Regions from separate parts of the Neobacillus sp. SAB-20_R2A genome, predicted to be linked through region 2. Evidence: a T-box and tRNA genes for the amino acid it is inferred to sense, from the RefSeq annotation. Region 2 holds a T-box; the other regions hold tRNA genes.
The links. The T-box of region 2 lies ahead of ileS (isoleucine--tRNA ligase). A T-box ahead of a tRNA ligase gene usually reads a tRNA of that ligase, here a tRNA-Ile.
Positions count from the first base shown of each region.

Region 1: it encodes a tRNA-Ile, which carries the amino acid that the T-box ahead of ileS (isoleucine--tRNA ligase) is inferred to sense. The anticodon was not compared.
Region 3: it encodes a tRNA-Ile, which carries the amino acid that the T-box ahead of ileS (isoleucine--tRNA ligase) is inferred to sense. The anticodon was not compared.

Region 1 covers NZ_CP145895.1:25,985-33,783, reverse strand. Annotated here, with positions in the region: rRNA gene V5M37_RS00165 (23S ribosomal RNA) at 1-1,754, opposite strand, end outside; tRNA gene V5M37_RS00160 (tRNA-Ala) at 1,865-1,940, opposite strand; tRNA gene V5M37_RS00155 (tRNA-Ile) at 1,962-2,038, opposite strand; rRNA gene V5M37_RS00150 (16S ribosomal RNA) at 2,134-3,683, opposite strand; gene V5M37_RS00145 (pro-sigmaK processing inhibitor BofA family protein) at 3,965-4,228, opposite strand; gene V5M37_RS00140 (YaaL family protein) at 4,337-4,555, opposite strand; gene recR (recombination mediator RecR) at 4,605-5,201, opposite strand; gene V5M37_RS00130 (YbaB/EbfC family nucleoid-associated protein) at 5,284-5,601, opposite strand; gene dnaX (DNA polymerase III subunit gamma/tau) at 5,677-7,365, opposite strand; RNA gene ffs (signal recognition particle sRNA large type) at 7,686-7,799, opposite strand, start outside.
Region 2 covers NZ_CP145895.1:1,799,703-1,807,501, forward strand. Annotated here, with positions in the region: gene sigE (RNA polymerase sporulation sigma factor SigE) at 1-143, shown strand, start outside; gene sigG (RNA polymerase sporulation sigma factor SigG) at 313-1,092, shown strand; gene V5M37_RS09015 (YlmC/YmxH family sporulation protein) at 1,473-1,736, shown strand; gene pgeF (peptidoglycan editing factor PgeF) at 1,818-2,636, shown strand; gene V5M37_RS09025 (YggS family pyridoxal phosphate-dependent enzyme) at 2,645-3,322, shown strand; gene V5M37_RS09030 (cell division protein SepF) at 3,333-3,785, shown strand; gene V5M37_RS09035 (YggT family protein) at 3,790-4,053, shown strand; gene V5M37_RS09040 (RNA-binding protein) at 4,082-4,855, shown strand; gene V5M37_RS09045 (DivIVA domain-containing protein) at 4,937-5,452, shown strand; T-box leader at 5,501-5,740, shown strand; gene ileS (isoleucine--tRNA ligase) at 5,812-7,799, shown strand, end outside.
Region 3 covers NZ_CP145895.1:7,803-15,601, forward strand. Annotated here, with positions in the region: gene gyrA (DNA gyrase subunit A) at 1-1,328, shown strand, start outside; rRNA gene V5M37_RS00040 (16S ribosomal RNA) at 1,584-3,133, shown strand; tRNA gene V5M37_RS00045 (tRNA-Ile) at 3,229-3,305, shown strand; tRNA gene V5M37_RS00050 (tRNA-Ala) at 3,327-3,402, shown strand; rRNA gene V5M37_RS00055 (23S ribosomal RNA) at 3,516-6,450, shown strand; rRNA gene rrf (5S ribosomal RNA) at 6,538-6,654, shown strand; gene V5M37_RS00065 (YaaC family protein) at 6,738-7,685, opposite strand; gene guaB (IMP dehydrogenase) at 7,792-7,799, shown strand, end outside.

The sequences.
Region 1 (7,799 bases), 1.8 Mb from region 2:
CCTTCTCCCGAAGTTACGGGGTCATTTTGCCGAGTTCCTTAACGAGAGTTCTCTCGCTCACCTTAGGATTCTCTCCTCGCCTACCTGTGTCGGTTTGCGGTACGGGCACCTTTTATCTCGCTAGAGGCTTTTCTTGGCAGTGTGGAATCAGGAACTTCGGTACTATAATTCCCTCGGCATCACAGCTCAGCCTTAAGGTGAACGGATTTTCCTATTCACCAGCCTAACTGCTTGCACGCACATATCCAGCAGTGCGCTTACCCTATCCTCCTGCGTCCCCCCATCACTCAAACGATAAAGAGGTGGTACAGGAATATCAACCTGTTGTCCATCGCCTACGCCTTTCGGCCTCGGCTTAGGTCCCGACTAACCCTGAGCGGACGAGCCTTCCTCAGGAAACCTTAGGCATACGGTGGATGAGATTCTCACTCATCTTTCGCTACTCATACCGGCATTCTCACTTCTAAGCGCTCCACCAGTCCTTACGGTCTAGCTTCAACGCCCTTAGAACGCTCTCCTACCGCGGACACCACAAGGTGTCCACCCACAGCTTCGGTGATACGTTTAGCCCCGGTACATTTTCGGCGCAGAGTCACTCGACCAGTGAGCTATTACGCACTCTTTAAATGGTGGCTGCTTCTAAGCCAACATCCTGGTTGTCTAAGCAACTCCACATCCTTTTCCACTTAACGTATACTTTGGGACCTTAGCTGGTGGTCTGGGCTGTTTCCCTTTTGACTACGGATCTTATCACTCGCAGTCTGACTCCCACGGATAAGTCATTGGCATTCGGAGTTTGTCTGAATTCGGTAACCCGATGAGGGCCCCTAGTCCAAACAGTGCTCTACCTCCAAGACTCTAACTACGTGAGGCTAGCCCTAAAGCTATTTCGGAGAGAACCAGCTATCTCCAAGTTCGATTGGAATTTCTCCGCTACCCACACCTCATCCCCGCACTTTTCAACGTGCGTGGGTTCGGGCCTCCATCCAGTGTTACCTGGACTTCACCCTGGACATGGGTAGATCACCTGGTTTCGGGTCTACGACTACATACTAATTCGCCCTATTCAGACTCGCTTTCGCTGCGGCTCCGTCTCTTCAACTTAACCTCGCATGCAATCGTAACTCGCCGGTTCATTCTACAAAAGGCACGCCATCACCCATGAACGGGCTCTGACTACTTGTAGGCACACGGTTTCAGGATCTCTTTCACTCCCCTTCCGGGGTGCTTTTCACCTTTCCCTCACGGTACTGGTTCACTATCGGTCACTAGGGAGTATTTAGCCTTGGGAGATGGTCCTCCCTGCTTCCGACCGGATTTCACGTGTCCGGCCGTACTCAGGATCCACTCAGGAGGGAACGAAGTTTCAACTACAGGGCTTTTACCTTCTATGGCCGGCCTTTCCAGACCGCTTCATCTACCCCGTTCCTTTGTAACTCCATGTTGAGTGTCCTACAACCCCGAAAGGCAAGCCTTTCGGTTTGGGCTGTTCCCGTTTCGCTCGCCGCTACTCAGGGAATCGCGTTTGCTTTCTCTTCCTCCGGGTACTTAGATGTTTCAGTTCCCCGGGTCTGCCTTCAATACCCTATGTATTCAGGTAAAGATACTGCTCCATTACGAACAGTGGGTTTCCCCATTCGGAAATCTCCGGATCGGCGCTTACTTACAGCTCCCCGAAGCATATCGGTGTTAGTCCCGTCCTTCATCGGCTCCTAGTGCCAAGGCATTCACCGTGCGCCCTTTCTAACTTAACCTAAAAGGTTTTTACTCTTAAAAATAAGAGAGAAAAACTAAAATGGCGATTACTCGGTTCTTACTTGGTTACTTCTTCTTTTACGATTATCTAGTTTTCAAAGAACGATATTGGTGGAGGATAGCGGGATCGAACCGCTGACCTCCTGCGTGCAAAGCAGGCGCTCTCCCAGCTGAGCTAATCCCCCAATATTCACTGTAAAATTAAATGGTGGGCCTAAATGGACTCGAACCATCGACCTCACGCTTATCAGGCGTGCGCTCTAACCAGCTGAGCTATAGGCCCACAAAACATATTCAAAGAGAATTAACCTCTCAAAACTAAACAAACAAAAAACAGTCAACCTTATTATCAGCCCTAAAGGGCTGCATTATCCTTAGAAAGGAGGTGATCCAGCCGCACCTTCCGATACGGCTACCTTGTTACGACTTCACCCCAATCATCTGTCCCACCTTAGGCGGCTGGCTCCTTACGGTTACCCCACCGACTTCGGGTGTTACAAACTCTCGTGGTGTGACGGGCGGTGTGTACAAGGCCCGGGAACGTATTCACCGCGGCATGCTGATCCGCGATTACTAGCGATTCCGGCTTCATGCAGGCGAGTTGCAGCCTGCAATCCGAACTGAGAATGGTTTTATGGGATTGGCTCCACCTCGCGGCTTCGCTGCCCTTTGTACCATCCATTGTAGCACGTGTGTAGCCCAGGTCATAAGGGGCATGATGATTTGACGTCATCCCCACCTTCCTCCGGTTTGTCACCGGCAGTCACCTTAGAGTGCCCAACTGAATGCTGGCAACTAAGATCAAGGGTTGCGCTCGTTGCGGGACTTAACCCAACATCTCACGACACGAGCTGACGACAACCATGCACCACCTGTCACTCTGTCCCCCGAAGGGGAAATTCCTATCTCTAGGAGTGTCAGAGGATGTCAAGACCTGGTAAGGTTCTTCGCGTTGCTTCGAATTAAACCACATGCTCCACCGCTTGTGCGGGCCCCCGTCAATTCCTTTGAGTTTCAGCCTTGCGGCCGTACTCCCCAGGCGGAGTGCTTAATGCGTTAGCTGCAGCACTAAAGGGCGGAAACCCTCTAACACTTAGCACTCATCGTTTACGGCGTGGACTACCAGGGTATCTAATCCTGTTTGCTCCCCACGCTTTCGCGCCTCAGCGTCAGTTACAGACCAGAAAGCCGCCTTCGCCACTGGTGTTCCTCCACATCTCTACGCATTTCACCGCTACACGTGGAATTCCGCTTTCCTCTTCTGCACTCAAGTCCCCCAGTTTCCAATGACCCTCCACGGTTGAGCCGTGGGCTTTCACATCAGACTTAAAGGACCGCCTGCGCGCGCTTTACGCCCAATAATTCCGGACAACGCTTGCCACCTACGTATTACCGCGGCTGCTGGCACGTAGTTAGCCGTGGCTTTCTGGTCAGGTACCGTCAAGGTACCGGCAGTTACTCCGATACTTGTTCTTCCCTGACAACAGAGCTTTACGACCCGAAGGCCTTCATCGCTCACGCGGCGTTGCTCCATCAGACTTTCGTCCATTGTGGAAGATTCCCTACTGCTGCCTCCCGTAGGAGTCTGGGCCGTGTCTCAGTCCCAGTGTGGCCGATCACCCTCTCAGGTCGGCTACGCATCGTCGCCTTGGTGAGCCGTTACCTCACCAACTAGCTAATGCGCCGCGGGCCCATCTGTAAGTGTCAGCCGAAACCGACTTTCAACCTTCCCTCATGCGAGGGAAGAAATTATCCGGTATTAGCTCCGGTTTCCCGAAGTTATCCCAGTCTTACAGGCAGGTTGCCCACGTGTTACTCACCCGTCCGCCGCTAACCACCGGGAGCAAGCTCCCAGTGATTCGCTCGACTTGCATGTATTAGGCACGCCGCCAGCGTTCGTCCTGAGCCAGGATCAAACTCTCCAATAAAGTTGAGTTGATTAGCTCAAAAATGTTACGTTGGCTTCGTTTCAAATGAAACGAATATTATTGTTTGTTGACGTTTTTGTTTGTTTAGTTTTCAAAGGTCAATTTCTCCGTCGCCTTAAAACGACTTTTTAAATATATCATTTCTTGTTGTTGAAGTCAACAACTTTTTTTATTTCTTGTCTGCCGTGTTAGCGGCGACTTAAAATATATTACAGGATAATTTTATGTTGGTCAATACTTTTTTCAAAAAAAATAAACCGCTGCTAAAGAGCGGTTCTGTCTCAAAGAACCCATTGCTGAATCGCCACTAACGCACATAGGCCCGGAATTCCCAAAAACCCTGATACAGCAGACGTGGCAAAATTTATTGGAACATGAATCCCGAACTGATTTCCTGCTGTATTGAGGAAAAACAAAAATAATGCTCCTATCAATATTTTTATAACAGCTTGGCCGGCAAATCGGGCAGGCTTGAATGGCGCTCCGGTAAATAACAATAATACAATCAGTCCCCCTAAAACGGCAATCACAAACATTGGTTCCAAAAAGCGTCACCCTCCAATGGTCTCTTTACTTAAAAAGCTATGTACAAGCCCTTAAAAATAGAACAATAAAAAAACTCAAGCAATCAATTGCTTGAGTTGTAAAAATATTTATTTTGTTAATGTCACATTTCTGTATTTAGCTTCTCTTAATAGAAGAATATATTTTGCTTCTGCGACTTTTGATTGGCAAATGACCTCTTCAGAGGGATCAAGACTTCTTTCCAAAAGGAGTTTTTCCTGCCGCCAATAATCTTTATATTTATTTAACTGGATTAAAAGCTTTTCATTATATTCCTTCCGAAGCTTTCCTTTGCGCCGAAAAAACATCGCCATCCCCCCGGCATTAAAGCATTTAAATTTAATTTTAATTTTAATATTACAATTCTCTTCGCCCTTCTAATGCTTTTGATAAGGTAACCTCATCTGCATACTCAAGGTCCCCGCCTACCGGCAGTCCGTGGGCAATCCTTGTTGTTTTAATACCTGACGGCTTCAGCAGCCGGGAGATATACATAGCTGTTGCTTCCCCTTCAATATTGGGATTGGTAGCTAAAATGACTTCCTGAATAGTTTCGTCCTGAAGCCGCTTTAGCAGTCCGGGAATATTGATATCCTCCGGGCCGATGCCATCCATAGGTGAAATAGCCCCGTGCAAAACATGATACAATCCGTTGTAATCCTTCATTTTCTCCATTGCAATTACATCTTTTGGATCCTGCACTACACATATTATGCCCTTATTCCGGCGCTGATCTTCACATATGTAACATGGATCTTGATCGGTAATGTGACCGCAGACAGAGCAGTATGTTAAATTCCGCTTGGCATTCACTAATGCTTTTGCAAAATCCAAGACGGTATCCTCTTTCATACTTAAGACAAAAAAAGCCAACCGTGCGGCTGTTTTTGGCCCAATGCCAGGAAGCTTCATAAAGCTATCAATTAGCTTCGAAATCGGTTCTGGATAATGCATAATTTATGTTCCTCTCTTTAGAAAAAGCTAAAAGCGCCCTTAGCAGCATGTGGCTGCTTAAGGCGCTTAACGCTTATTGTTTTTAAAATGGCAGGTTTAATCCTTTTGTAAATTGTCCCATAGTATTATTGGAAAGCTCATCAGCTTTTTTAAGTGCATCGTTTACGGCTGCAAGGACAAGGTCTTGAAGCATTTCCACATCATCAGGATCGACTGCTTCAGGTTTAATTTGAACATCTACAACCTCTTTATGGCCTGTTACCACGACGGTTACCATTCCGCCGCCGGCAGTTCCTTCAATTTTTTCCTCACCTAATTGTTCTTGTGCCTCTGCCATTTTCTTCTGCATTTTTTGCACTTGCTTCATCATATTTTGCATATTACCCATTCCACCACGCATTGATAAATCAACCTCCAATTAAATTTAGATTATATAATCACATTGATAGCTGTTTTTGGCGTTTTCGCCTAACTTTTAATCAATTATTTCAATAAATTCTTCGCCAAATAGCTTTTTGGCTTCAGCGATATGTGGCTCCTCTTCATGGGCAGGCCCGCTGATTTCCCCTTCTTCCCCATGCTGGGTGCTTAAGAAATTTTCACGGATGGTTAACCACTGCTCTTCAGGAACTCCTAAAAGTGTGAACCTTTTGCCAGTTAATTGGTTCAAGATAGTGCTTACTGCTTCCAGGAAATCGCCTCGGCTCATCGCCATTTGACAAATCATTTCATGCTTGAATTTTAAAACAAAGGCTGCTGCAGATGCTGCAACCGGCTCTGCTTCATTTAATAAGGCAGCATGTGATTTCATGAGACTCGATCGCATTTCGCCCCAATTACCCTTGATCAGATTCAAGTCATTTTTTGTGGCTTGCTTTAGCACTTCATTTATTTTACCAACAGCCGGCTGGAAGGCGTTTCTTGAGGTTCTTTGTACCTGTTTTTGTGGCTGTGGCGCGGCATCTTGAGGTGCTGCGGCTACGCCGTTAGCTTTTAAGTGATGAAGTTCCGACTCAAGCTGCTCAATCCTCGTCAGTAGCTGCTGCAATTCCCCAGAACTCGCGGTCTCTCTTTGGCTAGTTTCCATTTGGCAAAGCTTAACAATGGCTACCTCCAGGAAAATCCTCGGGTGATTGGTCCAGCGCATTTCTTGCTGAGTCTTATTTAAGAAATCAATCAGCTGATAAATTTGCTCTGTTGGCGTTTCGTCTGCCATCAGGCGAAACTCATCATCCAGCATCACCCGCTCGAGAGATTCCTCAAGATTTGGTGCCGTTTTGTATAGCAGCATATCCCTGTAAAACAAGATCAAATCTTCGATAAAGCGCGCTGGGTCCTTTCCATGAAATAAAAGTTCCTCGAGCGCCTCCAGACCGCTTGCCACATCTTTATCCTGAAACGCCTTGGCCGTTTTATTTAAAAATGCCTGTGATGCAGAGCCTGTGACGGTCAACGCATCTTCAACTGTCACCAGGTCCTGACTGTAGGATATGGCTTGATCCAACAGACTTAATGCGTCACGCATTCCACCTTCAGCTGCTCTGGCTATCATTTGCAAGGCCCGCTCATCGCAGTCAACGCCGGTTTCCTCGACAATCAGCTTCATCCGATTAACAATAGACCCTGCGGTAATCCGTCTGAAATCAAAACGCTGGCATCTTGAAATAATCGTCAGTGGGATTTTATGCGGTTCTGTCGTGGCTAAAATAAAGATGACATGCTTCGGCGGTTCTTCCAGCGTTTTAAGTAAAGCATTAAAAGCGCTAATGGAGAGCATATGCACTTCGTCGATGATATAGACCTTATAGTTTACTGCCGTGGGGGCAAATTTGACCTTATCAAGAACATCACGCATCTCCTCCACCCGCGAGTTAGAGGCAGCGTCAAACTCCAGGACATCAGGAATCGTTCCATTCGTGATCCCGAGGCAGGCCGCACATTCATTGCACGGTTCAGCAACAGGAGCATGCTCACAATTAATCGCCTTTGCTAATATTTTAGCCGCACTCGTCTTTCCTGTTCCTCTTGGACCGGAAAATAGGTATGCATGAGAGATTTTTTGCTGAAGCAGGGCGTTTTGCAATGTCTGCGTGACATGTTCCTGTCCCACTACGTCAAAAAATTTCTGCGGACGCCAAACCCGATATAAAGCTTGATATGACACTCGACATCGCCCCCTTCAAATTAGTCTAATATATTATAACGTATTCAAATTCCTTTTTACAAAAGTAATCCTAAGAGTTCACAAAAAAACTCATCCCAGAATCTGAGATGAGTTTGGTTTGCGGTAATAGATAGTTCCATGTTATTAACATGACTACCGTCTAGCTCCAGCGTCCAGCGTCTAGTGTACTTCGCTCTTCTCCCTACGATAAGTCAACATCGAATCGCTATCGCTCTTCGTGTTTCCTTTATCTCAGTCGAAGCGCTCCAGTCCATACGCCGCTAAACGGACGCTTCCGCTTTTGTAATATGTAATAACTGCCGCGCACCTTCCGTCGACTGACGCCCATAAGCGTTACTTAAGCAGTTAGCTCGGCCCAGGCACCCCTGCGGCACATGAGAGCGTCCACTTAATGCTGCTTCCTTCCGGACCTG
Region 2 (7,799 bases):
AGTTAAGGTTCGGCCTGACAAATGGGGAAGAAAAAACACAGAAGGATGTTGCTGATATGCTTGGCATCTCCCAATCCTATATATCTAGACTTGAAAAAAGAATTATTAAAAGGCTTCGCAAGGAATTTAATAAAATGGTCTAAAAGACAGAGAATAGAAAAATTTTTTTCCATAAAAAAGCTTTGAAAAATATTGCCTCTAATGCATTTTTCGACAATAGCTTACTTTTCCTTCCATTCATCAAGTGCATATTTTTCCTCCTCAAGGAGATACTGTTTTTTGTACAGCAGCTCTCTCGAGGAGGGAAAAGAATTGACTCGAAATAAAGTAGAAATTTGCGGTGTAGATACATCAAAACTTCCTGTACTGAAAAACGAAGAAATGAGAATACTCTTCAAGCAAATGCAAGAGGGCGATATAACCGCCAGAGAAAAGCTAGTAAACGGCAATTTACGCCTCGTATTAAGTGTTATCCAACGGTTTAATAACCGGGGCGAGTTTGTTGATGACCTGTTTCAGGTTGGCTGTATTGGACTGATGAAGTCTATCGATAATTTTGATTTAGGTCAAAACGTGAAGTTTTCCACCTATGCCGTGCCGATGATTATTGGCGAAATCCGGCGCTATTTGCGTGACAATAATCCGATCCGAGTATCTCGCTCTCTTAGGGATATTGCTTACAAAGCCCTCCAGGTAAGGGAGAGGCTGATGAGTGAAACCTCTCGGGAACCGACTGCTGAAGAAATCGCGAAGGTCCTGGAAGTACCCCATGAGGAAATTGTCTTTGCGCTAGATGCAATACAAGACCCGGTATCACTTTTTGAACCGATTTATAATGATGGCGGGGATCCAATTTATGTAATGGACCAGCTAAGCGATGAGAAAAATAAAGATATCCATTGGATTGAAGAAATCGCCCTTAAAGAGGGAATGAGAAGATTAAATGAACGAGAAAAATTGATTTTGAGAAAGCGTTTCTTTCAGGGGAAAACACAAATGGAAGTTGCGGACGAAATTGGCATCTCCCAAGCGCAAGTATCCCGCTTAGAAAAAGCAGCAATCAGACAAATGAATAAGAATATCCAAAGCTAAGCTGCCTTTTAAGGGCAGCTTATTATATTTCCGGGAAAGAGTATTTTCTCGGCAATTTTTTGTTTAAATTAATGGATTGGGCTATGCTAACGGGGCCTGTTGATTTCCGCTCCGGGCACTCGCTTTCCGCGGGGAGGTCCTAGAGCCTCCTCGGCGCTGAAAGCGCCTGTGGGGTCTCCAGTGACCTCAATATCCCGCAGGAGTCGAGTGCCCTCCGCTCCAATCAACAGACCCATTGAAAGCTTTAAATTTTTAAAAATAGGAAAACTCGTGGTGAGTTAAATGAGTGAAATAAAAGACTAGCTCATCTTTTTCTTTCTATTTTCCCAAATACAGGCATATATTTTTTATAGTATCGTAAGATTGGGAGTGGTTGTTTAATGGTTAAAATTTCCGACTTTCAGATAAAAGATGTTGTGAATGTTTCAGATGGCAAAAGACTAGGGAATGTTGGAGATATAGAAATTAATTTAACGACGGGAAAAATAGAAGCGGTTGTCATTTCCGGAAACGGGCGCGTGCTTGGCTTTTTTGGGAAGGACGAAGATATAGTGATCCCGTGGAAAAACATTATCAAAATTGGTCAGGATGTCATCTTGGTCCGCTATAAAATCAGCGATGAAAAAATAACGGAAGAAGAGTAGTCTTTGCATGAAATAAAACTGCTTCGGTGACCAATGCCCTGTTTCATGGTAAACTATAGAAAAAAGTTCAGAGGTAATGGAATGGAACCATTTATTATAAAGAATGAATCTTTATTAACCATCGACGGTTGGATGAATAGCACTCCCGGCCTTGTTGCCGGAATAACAACCAAGCTGGGGGGACAAAGTAAAGGCAGCTTTGAAGCCCTAAATCTCGGCTTTCATGTTGGTGATATTTTAAATGATGTTTGCACAAATAGAATGAAAGTTTCCGAACTGCTTGATTTTCCATTAGATTCATGGGTTAGCGCTGAGCAAACACATGATATTTTCCTGCAAAAAATAACAAAAGCAGATCGCGGGCGAGGGTCTATTTCCTACGAACAGTCTTTTAAGAGCACGGACGGCTTCTATACAAGTGAAGAGGGAATATTGTTAACGCTTTGTTTTGCCGATTGTGTCCCTCTTTTTTTTATTGCTCCCGAATATCGGATGATTGGGGCGGCACATGCTGGATGGAAGGGGACGGTAGGACAAATTGCCCGTGAGATGATAAAAAAATGGGAAGAGGAAGGCATCAAGGCTGAGAAGGTTTTTGTCGCAATCGGTCCATCAATCTGCGAAAAATGTTATATTGTGGATGAACGTGTCGTTAACTTGGTTGAAAATATACTAGAAGATGTCGATAGAAAACCCTATAATTTAATTAGTGAAGGTCAATACTCATTAAACCTAAGGGAATTGAACAAGCAGATTCTCGTTAAGGCAGGAGTACCAAAGGAAAATATAATCGTCACGGATTATTGCTCAAGCTGTAACAACCATTTGTTTTTTTCCCACCGGAAGAGCCATGGCAAAGCCGGCAGAATGTTAAGCTTTATTGGCTGGAAGGAGAATTAGAACCGCTTATGAGAGTAGCAGCAAAGTATGAACTTATTAGACAGCAAATAAATGAAGCGTGCGAAAAGACAGGCAGGAAACCAGATGAGGTAACTATAATTGCCGTTACAAAATACGTCAGTACCCAAAGAGCGCAGGAAGCGCTTGATGCAGGCATTCAGCATCTTGGCGAAAACCGGGACGAAGGAATGCTTGAAAAATGGGAAGTTCTTAAGGACAAGCCAATTTGGCATTTTATTGGAACCCTGCAGACACGAAAGGTAAAGAATATTATCGATAAAGTGGAGTACATTCATTCCCTTGACCGTCTTTCTTTGGCCCAAGAAATAAATAAACGTGCCAATTCAAAAGTAAAGTGTTTGGTACAGGTTAATGTAGCAGAAGAGGACTCAAAGCACGGTTTAGCGGTTGAAGAAGTGATCGACTTTATTAAATCACTTGGCTCCCTAGAAAATATTATTGTTGCTGGTTTAATGACAATGGCCCCACTCACGGACGATGAAGAAGTCTTGCGTGATTGTTTTCAAAAACTTAGAGAACTTCGTACTCAAGTTCAATCCTGTCACTTAGACTATGCTCCTTGTTCAGAGTTGTCGATGGGGATGTCTAATGATTTTGCCATCGCCATCGAAGAAGGGGCTACGATGGTAAGAATAGGTACAGCGCTTGTTGGTGAAGCTGGTTAGGAGAGTTGATATGACAATTAAATCTAAACTAAAAACATTTTTCTTTTTAGACGACGAGAACGATGAGCAAAATGAAGATTATAGTGAGCCGAAGGAACCAATAAAGCAGAAAAAACAGCCGTTAAAAAGTCATAATGTAGTCAGCCTGCAAAGTGTGCAAAAGCCCCCTGTCCAAGTAAAGCCCTCAAAGCTTATTTTGGCAGAACCGCATTCCGAATCTGAGGCAACCGAGATTGCCGACCATCTAAAAAACCGCCGTCCGGTGGTGGTGAATTTGCAGCGGATTGATCAAGAGGAAGGCCGGCAGATCGTTCATTTCTTAGGAGGAGTAGTATATGCTCTCGGTGGGGAAATCCAGAAAATTGGCGCCAATATATTCTTGTGCACCCCGGATAATATGGAAGTATCGGGGAATATTTCGGAACTGCTCCCTGACCACGAAAATATGAATACGAGGTGGTAAAGAGATGTTTTTTGTTATCGGTTTAATACAAAAACTCATTTGGGCTTATTCGTGGGCATTAATTATTTACATATTGATGTCCTGGTTTCCGGGTGCTAAAGAATCCGCGATCGGTCAATTCTTAGCAAGAATTTGTGAGCCATATTTGGAACCATTCAGAAGGATTATTCCCGCAATCGGCATGATTGACATTTCTCCGATTGTCGCATTTCTTGTTCTCAACTTTGCAACACGGGGCTTAAGCTATGTAGCTGTCTGGCTCTCATAATACTTAAAAATAGGTTGGTTTTTAGAGCATGAATATATATCAGCATTTTCGTCCAGAAGAACGGGATTATATTGACCAGGTCATGCAGTGGAAAAACACTGTTGAACTTCAGTATGCCCCGAAATTAACGGACTTTCTTGACCCAAGAGAACAGCATATCTTAAAAACGATCATCGGTGAAAATGGTGATGTAAAATATCAACTCTTTGGAGGATGGCCAGGGGCAGAACGAAAAAGGGCTCTTCTTTTCCCGGAATATCTAGTCCCAGCTCAAGAGGATTTTCAAATCAGCTTGTTTGAAATTGACTATCCAAAGAAGTTTGTCAAAATTGAACATCCCAACGTCTTAGGCACATTGATGTCGTTGGGGCTAAAACGTGGGAAATTTGGCGATATTCTTGTCGATGACGGGCAAATCCAGTTCTTGGCAGCCAAGGAAATAGGCGGCTATATCAGCAGTAATCTTGAATCAATCGGTAAAGCAACGGTTCAAATAATCGAGAAGCCGCCCGAAAACATAATTTCTCCTAAAGAATTATGGGAGGAACATGAATTAACAGTATCTTCATTAAGGCTGGATACTGTTATTTCTGGTGTTTATAATCTTTCCCGGCAAAAATCGCAAAACTATATTGCCGCAGGCCTAGTTAAGGTCAATTGGACTCAGATTGAAAGCCCGGCCTTTGTTTGTGAAATTGGCGATATGCTGTCGGTCCGGGGCCATGGAAGGGTAAGATTGTCCAGTATTGACGGAAAAACAAAGAAAGAAAAATGGCGAATTTCTGTCGGAAGACAAAAATAATTTATTTTCTTGCAGGATATTCGAAAAACTTGTCGAATATTCACATTTACATATATTGCACAGATTGTTGGAGGTGGCATCATGCCGTTAACGCCGTTAGATATTCATAATAAGGAATTTAATAAAGGATTTAGAGGGTATGACGAGGATGAAGTAAACGAATTTCTTGACCAGGTAATCAAGGATTACGAACTTGTCCTTAGAGAGAAAAAAGAATTGGAAGAGCGCTTAACTGACCTGCAGGAACGTTTAGGGCATTTTACAAGTATAGAAGAAACACTTAATAAATCGATTGTGATTGCCCAGGAGGCAGGGGAAGAAGTAAAACGCAATGCGCAAAAGGAAGCGAAGCTAATCGTCAAGGAAGCGGAAAAGAATGCGGACCGTATCGTTAACGAATCCCTATCTAAAGCGAGAAAGATTGCTCTGGAGATAGAAGATTTAAAGAAGCAGTCGAAAATTTTCCGCACCCGTTTCAAAATGCTGATTGAGGCACAGCTCGATATGCTGAATACTGACGATTGGGATCACCTTTTAGAGTACGAACTTGATGCCACCGAGCTGAAAATCCACGAAGAAGAGGATTCATTAGCTTGACGAACAGCTATTTAGTAGCATATAATTTCTTAACAGATTAATTGAATGAAAATGACGAAGACAGGGACAGTACAATTTTTCAAAAAAGCTTATTAGCGAGTCGGGGATGGTGGAAGCCCGATAAAGCCGAAAGATTGGAAAATCACCCTCGAGTTCCGAGGTCGAACCTCTAAATTTAGAACAGTAGACTAAGGCGTGTATTCACGTTACGAATTCGCAAGAGGATAGAATAAGACAGTTCTATCAATCAGGGTGGTACCGCGGGAAAAAAACCTTCTCGTCCCTTTTTTGGGATGAGAGGGTTTTTTATTTGCAAGAATGTCAATTCTGTTCAATAGAAAGGTATTGGAGGAAATAAAATGGAATACAAAGACACGTTATTAATGCCGCAAACGGATTTCCCAATGCGCGGTAATCTTCCGCAAAGAGAACCGGATATGCAGGCAAAATGGGAAGAAATGAATATTTACCAAAAAGTACAGGAGCGCACTAAAGGGCGTCCGATGTTTGTTTTGCATGATGGCCCTCCATATGCAAATGGTGACATCCATATGGGCCACGCCCTAAATAAAATCTTAAAGGATTTTATTGTCCGCTATAAGTCAATGAGCGGCTATCATGCCCCATATGTGCCGGGCTGGGATACGCACGGTCTGCCGATTGAACAGGCTTTAACCAATAAAGGGGTTAAACGGAAAGAAATGTCCGTAGCTGAATTCCGCCAGCTTTGTACAGAATATGCGCTGGAGCAGATCGACAATCAACGAATCCAGTTTAAACGCCTTGGTGTCCGCGGTGATTGGGAGAATCCATACATCACTTTAAAGCCTGAATACGAAGCCCAGCAAATTAAGGTTTTCGGAGAAATGGCGAAAAAAGGTTATATCTATAAGGGATTGAAGCCAGTATATTGGTCTCCGTCAAGTGAATCCGCTTTGGCTGAGGCAGAAATTGAATATAAAGATAAACGTTCACCGTCCATTTATGTTGGTTTTCCGGTGAAGGATGGCAAGGGAGTTCTTGATACGGATACGGAAATCGTCATCTGGACAACAACCCCATGGACCATTCCTGCCAACTTGGGAATTTCGGTTCATCCTGAGCTAACTTATGTGGTTGTAGCGGTAAATGATAAAAAATACGTTGTGGCTGAAAGGTTATTGGAAAGTGTAACGAATGAAATTGGCTGGGAAGAAGCGGCCGTTCTTAAAAAGGTCAAAGGGGCTGATCTGGAATATGTTGTCGCCCGTCATCCACTTTATGACCGTGATTCTCTTGTCATGTTAGGCGAGCATGTGACAACGGATGCTGGTACTGGCTGCGTTCACACTGCTCCTGGTCACGGGGAAGATGACTTCCATGTTGGTCAAAAATACGGCTTGGATGTCCTTTGTCCGGTTGATGATAAAGGAAATATGACAAATGAAGCACCGGGATTTGAAGGGTTATTTTACGACGAGGCCAATAAACAGATTTCCCAAGCCTTAGAGGAAAAAGGGGCTTTGTTAAAGCTTACATTTATTACCCACTCCTATCCACATGACTGGAGAACAAAGAAGCCGGTTATTTTCCGGGCAACTGCACAGTGGTTTGCGTCCATTAAAGATTTCCGCGAGCAGTTGCTCGAAGCTGTGAAAGAAACCAAATGGGTGCCGGCTTGGGGCGAAACAAGGCTTTTTAATATGGTCCGTGACCGCGGCGATTGGTGTATTTCCCGCCAGCGCGTCTGGGGTGTGCCAATTCCGGTATTCTACGCTGAAAATGGTGAAGAAATCATTACTGACGAAACAATCGAACATGTTTCTAATTTATTCCGCGACAATGGCTCAAACATTTGGTTTGAGCGCGAAGCAAAAGACCTGCTTCCGGAAGGGTTTACGCATCCTGGCAGCCCGAACGGCAAGTTTACGAAGGAAACCGACATTATGGACGTTTGGTTCGACTCCGGTTCTTCCCATCAGGCTGTACTGCTTGAAAGAGAAGACTTGGTGCGCCCTGCTGACCTATATCTTGAAGGTTCTGACCAATACCGCGGCTGGTTTAACTCGTCTTTATCTACTGCAGTTGCTGTCACAGGCAAGGCTCCATATAAGGGAGTATTAAGCCATGGATTTGCTCTTGATGGTGAAGGTCGAAAAATGAGTAAATCATTAGGTAATGTCGTCGTTCCGGCGAAGGTTATGAATCAATTGGGAGCAGATATTTTACGCCTATGGGTGGCTTCGGTTGATTATCAATCAGATGTCCGGGTATCGGATGCAATTTTAAAACAGGTTGCTGAAGTATATCGGAAAATCCGCAATACATTCCGCTTCTTGTTGGGGAATTTAGCGGACTTTGACCCGGC
Region 3 (7,799 bases), 1.8 Mb from region 2:
ACTCGCAAACGACAGATATCGCCCGTGAAGGGTTAATGACCCAATTTAATCTTTCAGAAAAACAAGCCCAGGCCATCCTTGATATGCGCTTGCAGCGTCTAACAGGCTTGGAAAGAGAAAAGATTGAAGATGAATATCAGGAGCTTGTAAAACTCATTGCAGAGTTAAAAGCCATTTTAGCGGACGAGGAAAAAGTCCTTGAAATTATCCGCGAAGAACTTCTTGAAATAAAAGAACGTTTCAATGATAAACGCCGCACTGAGATCGCAGCAGGCGGAATTGAAAACATTGAGGACGAGGATTTGATTCCACGCGAAAACATCGTCATCTCATTAACTCATAACGGTTATATTAAGCGTCTCCCTGTCTCCACGTACCGCGCACAAAAACGCGGCGGCCGCGGAATCCAAGGTATGGGCACCAATGAGGATGATTTTGTTGAGCATTTGATCACAACTTCAACCCATGATACGATTCTCTTCTTTACTAATAAGGGGAAGGTTTATCGTTCCAAAGGTTACGAAATTCCGGAGTACGGCCGCACGGCGAAAGGCATTCCGATTATCAATCTGCTGGGTATCGAAAAAGGTGAATGGGTAAATGCAATTATCCCTGTTGAAGAATTTGTGGACGATTGGTTCCTGTTCTTTACCACAAAAGAAGGTGTCTCCAAGCGGTCACCGCTGTCATCCTTTGCTCATATCCGGAATAACGGACTAATCGCCATAAGTCTGCGTGAGGGCGATGAGCTTATTTCTGCCCGTATGACCGACGGCAGCAAGCATATTATTATCGGTACGAGTAAAGGTATGCTGATCCGCTTCCCGGAAACAGATGTCCGTTCGATGGGCCGCACCGCCACAGGTGTAAAAGGCATTACCTTGGACAGTGATGATGAGGTTGTCGGCATGGAAGTGCTTGAGGAAGATAATGAAGTGCTGATTGTAACGAAAAATGGCTATGGAAAGCGGACTGCTGCTGCTGAGTACCGCATTCAAGGCCGCGGCGGGAAAGGTATTAAGACCTGTCATATTACAGATAAGAACGGTGAGCTTGTTTCGATGAGAGCGGTGACCGGCGAAGAGGACTTGATGTTGATTACAACAGGCGGGGTCTTAATTCGTATTGATGTAGCCGGCATTTCTAAAATGGGCCGGAATACACAGGGTGTAAAACTAATCAGCCTTGGTGATGAAAAGAATGAATATGTGGCAACCGTAGCTAAAGTAGAAAAAGAAGAAGTCCAGGAAAATGAAAGTACAGAGGAAACAGAAGAAGACGCATCAGGTGAAAACTCAGATGTGAATCTCAATTCTGATGAAGAATAACATAAACGGAGCACTGTAATAGGTGCTCCGTTTTCTGTATTTAACAGTACTTTTGAATTTATTATATTTATATAGTAAAAAATGATTAAAACATGTTGACTTTAACTTAGACGGGTGGTATATTTATAAAGTCGCTTCTGAGCGATAGAGAAATTGACCTTTGAAAACTAAACAAACAAAAACGTCAACAAACAATAATATTCATTTCTTTTGAAATGAAGCCAACGTAACATTTTTGAGCTAATCAACTCAACTTTATTGGAGAGTTTGATCCTGGCTCAGGACGAACGCTGGCGGCGTGCCTAATACATGCAAGTCGAGCGAATCACTGGGAGCTTGCTCCCGGTGGTTAGCGGCGGACGGGTGAGTAACACGTGGGCAACCTGCCTGTAAGACTGGGATAACTTCGGGAAACCGGAGCTAATACCGGATAATTTCTTCCCTCGCATGAGGGAAGGTTGAAAGTCGGTTTCGGCTGACACTTACAGATGGGCCCGCGGCGCATTAGCTAGTTGGTGAGGTAACGGCTCACCAAGGCGACGATGCGTAGCCGACCTGAGAGGGTGATCGGCCACACTGGGACTGAGACACGGCCCAGACTCCTACGGGAGGCAGCAGTAGGGAATCTTCCACAATGGACGAAAGTCTGATGGAGCAACGCCGCGTGAGCGATGAAGGCCTTCGGGTCGTAAAGCTCTGTTGTCAGGGAAGAACAAGTATCGGAGTAACTGCCGGTACCTTGACGGTACCTGACCAGAAAGCCACGGCTAACTACGTGCCAGCAGCCGCGGTAATACGTAGGTGGCAAGCGTTGTCCGGAATTATTGGGCGTAAAGCGCGCGCAGGCGGTCCTTTAAGTCTGATGTGAAAGCCCACGGCTCAACCGTGGAGGGTCATTGGAAACTGGGGGACTTGAGTGCAGAAGAGGAAAGCGGAATTCCACGTGTAGCGGTGAAATGCGTAGAGATGTGGAGGAACACCAGTGGCGAAGGCGGCTTTCTGGTCTGTAACTGACGCTGAGGCGCGAAAGCGTGGGGAGCAAACAGGATTAGATACCCTGGTAGTCCACGCCGTAAACGATGAGTGCTAAGTGTTAGAGGGTTTCCGCCCTTTAGTGCTGCAGCTAACGCATTAAGCACTCCGCCTGGGGAGTACGGCCGCAAGGCTGAAACTCAAAGGAATTGACGGGGGCCCGCACAAGCGGTGGAGCATGTGGTTTAATTCGAAGCAACGCGAAGAACCTTACCAGGTCTTGACATCCTCTGACACTCCTAGAGATAGGAATTTCCCCTTCGGGGGACAGAGTGACAGGTGGTGCATGGTTGTCGTCAGCTCGTGTCGTGAGATGTTGGGTTAAGTCCCGCAACGAGCGCAACCCTTGATCTTAGTTGCCAGCATTCAGTTGGGCACTCTAAGGTGACTGCCGGTGACAAACCGGAGGAAGGTGGGGATGACGTCAAATCATCATGCCCCTTATGACCTGGGCTACACACGTGCTACAATGGATGGTACAAAGGGCAGCGAAGCCGCGAGGTGGAGCCAATCCCATAAAACCATTCTCAGTTCGGATTGCAGGCTGCAACTCGCCTGCATGAAGCCGGAATCGCTAGTAATCGCGGATCAGCATGCCGCGGTGAATACGTTCCCGGGCCTTGTACACACCGCCCGTCACACCACGAGAGTTTGTAACACCCGAAGTCGGTGGGGTAACCGTAAGGAGCCAGCCGCCTAAGGTGGGACAGATGATTGGGGTGAAGTCGTAACAAGGTAGCCGTATCGGAAGGTGCGGCTGGATCACCTCCTTTCTAAGGATAATGCAGCCCTTTAGGGCTGATAATAAGGTTGACTGTTTTTTGTTTGTTTAGTTTTGAGAGGTTAATTCTCTTTGAATATGTTTTGTGGGCCTATAGCTCAGCTGGTTAGAGCGCACGCCTGATAAGCGTGAGGTCGATGGTTCGAGTCCATTTAGGCCCACCATTTAATTTTACAGTGAATATTGGGGGATTAGCTCAGCTGGGAGAGCGCCTGCTTTGCACGCAGGAGGTCAGCGGTTCGATCCCGCTATCCTCCACCAATATCGTTCTTTGAAAACTAGATAATCGTAAAAGAAGAAGTAACCAAGTAAGAACCGAGTAATCGCCATTTTAGTTTTTCTCTCTTATTTTTAAGAGTAAGTAAAACCTTTTAGGTTAAGTTAGAAAGGGCGCACGGTGAATGCCTTGGCACTAGGAGCCGATGAAGGACGGGACTAACACCGATATGCTTCGGGGAGCTGTAAGTAAGCGCCGATCCGGAGATTTCCGAATGGGGAAACCCACTGTTCGTAATGGAGCAGTATCTTTACCTGAATACATAGGGTATTGAAGGCAGACCCGGGGAACTGAAACATCTAAGTACCCGGAGGAAGAGAAAGCAAACGCGATTCCCTGAGTAGCGGCGAGCGAAACGGGAACAGCCCAAACCGAAAGGCTTGCCTTTCGGGGTTGTAGGACACTCAACATGGAGTTACAAAGGAACGGGGTAGATGAAGCGGTCTGGAAAGGCCGGCCATAGAAGGTAAAAGCCCTGTAGTTGAAACTTCGTTCCCTCCTGAGTGGATCCTGAGTACGGCCGGACACGTGAAATCCGGTCGGAAGCAGGGAGGACCATCTCCCAAGGCTAAATACTCCCTAGTGACCGATAGTGAACCAGTACCGTGAGGGAAAGGTGAAAAGCACCCCGGAAGGGGAGTGAAAGAGATCCTGAAACCGTGTGCCTACAAGTAGTCAGAGCCCGTTCATGGGTGATGGCGTGCCTTTTGTAGAATGAACCGGCGAGTTACGATTGCATGCGAGGTTAAGTTGAAGAGACGGAGCCGCAGCGAAAGCGAGTCTGAATAGGGCGAATTAGTATGTAGTCGTAGACCCGAAACCAGGTGATCTACCCATGTCCAGGGTGAAGTCCAGGTAACACTGGATGGAGGCCCGAACCCACGCACGTTGAAAAGTGCGGGGATGAGGTGTGGGTAGCGGAGAAATTCCAATCGAACTTGGAGATAGCTGGTTCTCTCCGAAATAGCTTTAGGGCTAGCCTCACGTAGTTAGAGTCTTGGAGGTAGAGCACTGTTTGGACTAGGGGCCCTCATCGGGTTACCGAATTCAGACAAACTCCGAATGCCAATGACTTATCCGTGGGAGTCAGACTGCGAGTGATAAGATCCGTAGTCAAAAGGGAAACAGCCCAGACCACCAGCTAAGGTCCCAAAGTATACGTTAAGTGGAAAAGGATGTGGAGTTGCTTAGACAACCAGGATGTTGGCTTAGAAGCAGCCACCATTTAAAGAGTGCGTAATAGCTCACTGGTCGAGTGACTCTGCGCCGAAAATGTACCGGGGCTAAACGTATCACCGAAGCTGTGGGTGGACACCTTGTGGTGTCCGCGGTAGGAGAGCGTTCTAAGGGCGTTGAAGCTAGACCGTAAGGACTGGTGGAGCGCTTAGAAGTGAGAATGCCGGTATGAGTAGCGAAAGATGAGTGAGAATCTCATCCACCGTATGCCTAAGGTTTCCTGAGGAAGGCTCGTCCGCTCAGGGTTAGTCGGGACCTAAGCCGAGGCCGAAAGGCGTAGGCGATGGACAACAGGTTGATATTCCTGTACCACCTCTTTATCGTTTGAGTGATGGGGGGACGCAGGAGGATAGGGTAAGCGCACTGCTGGATATGTGCGTGCAAGCAGTTAGGCTGGTGAATAGGAAAATCCGTTCACCTTAAGGCTGAGCTGTGATGCCGAGGGAATTATAGTACCGAAGTTCCTGATTCCACACTGCCAAGAAAAGCCTCTAGCGAGATAAAAGGTGCCCGTACCGCAAACCGACACAGGTAGGCGAGGAGAGAATCCTAAGGTGAGCGAGAGAACTCTCGTTAAGGAACTCGGCAAAATGACCCCGTAACTTCGGGAGAAGGGGTGCTTTTTGGGGTGAATAGCCCCGAAGAGCCGCAGTGAATAGGCCCAGGCGACTGTTTAGCAAAAACACAGGTCTCTGCAAAGCCGCAAGGCGAAGTATAGGGGCTGACGCCTGCCCGGTGCTGGAAGGTTAAGAGGAGGGGTTAGCGCAAGCGAAGCTCTGAATCGAAGCCCCAGTAAACGGCGGCCGTAACTATAACGGTCCTAAGGTAGCGAAATTCCTTGTCGGGTAAGTTCCGACCCGCACGAAAGGCGTAACGATCTGGGCACTGTCTCAACGAGAGACTCGGTGAAATTATAGTACCTGTGAAGATGCAGGTTACCCGCGACAGGACGGAAAGACCCCATGGAGCTTTACTGTAGCCTGATATTGAATTTTGGTACAGCTTGTACAGGATAGGTAGGAGCCTGAGAAGCCGGAGCGCCAGCTTCGGTGGAGGCGTCGGTGGGATACTACCCTGGCTGTATTGAAATTCTAACCCGCACCCCTCATCGGGGTGGGAGACAGTGTCAGGTGGGCAGTTTGACTGGGGCGGTCGCCTCCTAAAGTGTAACGGAGGCGCCCAAAGGTTCCCTCAGAATGGTTGGAAATCATTCGCAGAGTGTAAAGGCACAAGGGAGCTTGACTGCGAGACCTACAAGTCGAGCAGGGACGAAAGTCGGGCTTAGTGATCCGGTGGTTCCGCATGGAAGGGCCATCGCTCAACGGATAAAAGCTACCCTGGGGATAACAGGCTTATCTCCCCCAAGAGTCCACATCGACGGGGAGGTTTGGCACCTCGATGTCGGCTCATCGCATCCTGGGGCTGTAGTCGGTCCCAAGGGTTGGGCTGTTCGCCCATTAAAGCGGTACGCGAGCTGGGTTCAGAACGTCGTGAGACAGTTCGGTCCCTATCCGTCGTGGGCGCAGGAAATTTGAGAGGAGCTGTCCTTAGTACGAGAGGACCGGGATGGACGCACCGCTGGTGTACCAGTTGTCTTGCCAAAGGCATCGCTGGGTAGCTATGTGCGGACGGGATAAGTGCTGAAAGCATCTAAGCATGAAGCCCCCCTCGAGATGAGATTTCCCATAGCGTCAAGCTAGTAAGATCCCTGAAAGATGATCAGGTTGATAGGTCAGAGGTGGAAGCGCGGTGACGTGTGGAGCTGACTGATACTAATCGATCGAGGACTTAACCAAGTCATAATTAAGTAAGGTGAACTCGTTTTTACTAAACTTCTTCTGCGTTATCTAGTTTTGAGGGAATGAAACCTCTAATTCAATAGGTCCGGTAGCAATGGCGAGAAGGTCACACCCGTTCCCATCCCGAACACGGAAGTTAAGCTTCTCAGCGCCGATGGTAGTTGGGACGCAAGTCCCTGTGAGAGTAGGACGCTGCCGGGCAAACAAAGAGACAACCATTTTCAGGTTGTCTTTTTTTGTTGGTTATTTATGCTTGAATGATGCATGAGAACCGTCCCCGTGCCTCACTTTTCCATCAAGTAGTCATAGACTAGAAAAGGCCCTTTTTTTAGTGTGATGTGTAAAAAGGTTTTGATGAAGGGGTAGTCGTGGTTGGGCATCATTTTGGTTAGTTCGCTCCACCATTCTGTTTCATAACGGGCGATCATGCTTAAGTTGTATAACAATAAATAGTGGATCAGCAGTTCCGGGAAGTTGAAAAGCTTCCCTTTGTTTATTGGAAGTGTCCAGCACCCTTCTTCCATATGAAATTTTAAAGGGGAAATGGCTGATACCGGATTGTTATTCAAAATTAAATGGATTCCTTCATCAGCAGAGAATTCCACCCCGTTAGCAAATTTCGAGGCAAGAAACTCTTTAAATCGACTCCCGGTCATATGATAGGTATCCAGTATTTTCTCGGGAATATGGAGCTGGCTGCCGTTGCTATGTAGTTTTTCAAAGCTGTTTTTCCTCATAAGTATGAAGAATAATTCATCGAGTTCAGGTATAAGCTGTAGTAATTCCTCCATTAGGACTTTTTCCCCTTCAAGCTGTTTCATGTGAAACAATTTTTCTGACATAAATGGAAAAAGTCCATTTTTTTGTAATTTCACTTCGTCTTGAAAAAATAAATAATTTTGCTTTTTTCTTTTTCTGGTGGAAACACCGTGTGCCAATACCGCTGTTGTTTCCGGATAGGATGGATCTACGGTTAAGATGCAGGCTTTTATTAAATGGACAAGGCCATAGAAAAGCAATATAGGTTTAATAACCAGCGGGGCTTTTTCTGCCTGTTCATAATAGATTTGCCCATGTTCGAGATAATATAAAAAGGCATATCCATTCTCATAGCTCTTTTGTTCAGGATTCTCAATATTCGCCTTTAGATAGCTATTTTTCAAATAGTGCTGACAGTATTCAGCTGAAAAAAAGCATGAGTAGCTTTTCCAGCCTTTAAATGGCGTATTCAAAGCAGATCACCTTTTTCAGAAAAATCTTACTAATATTTCTTCCTTGACAGTATTTTGTCCAATTGATAACCTACAAATAATATTTTTTGACCTGGAGGCTGTTAATATGTGGGA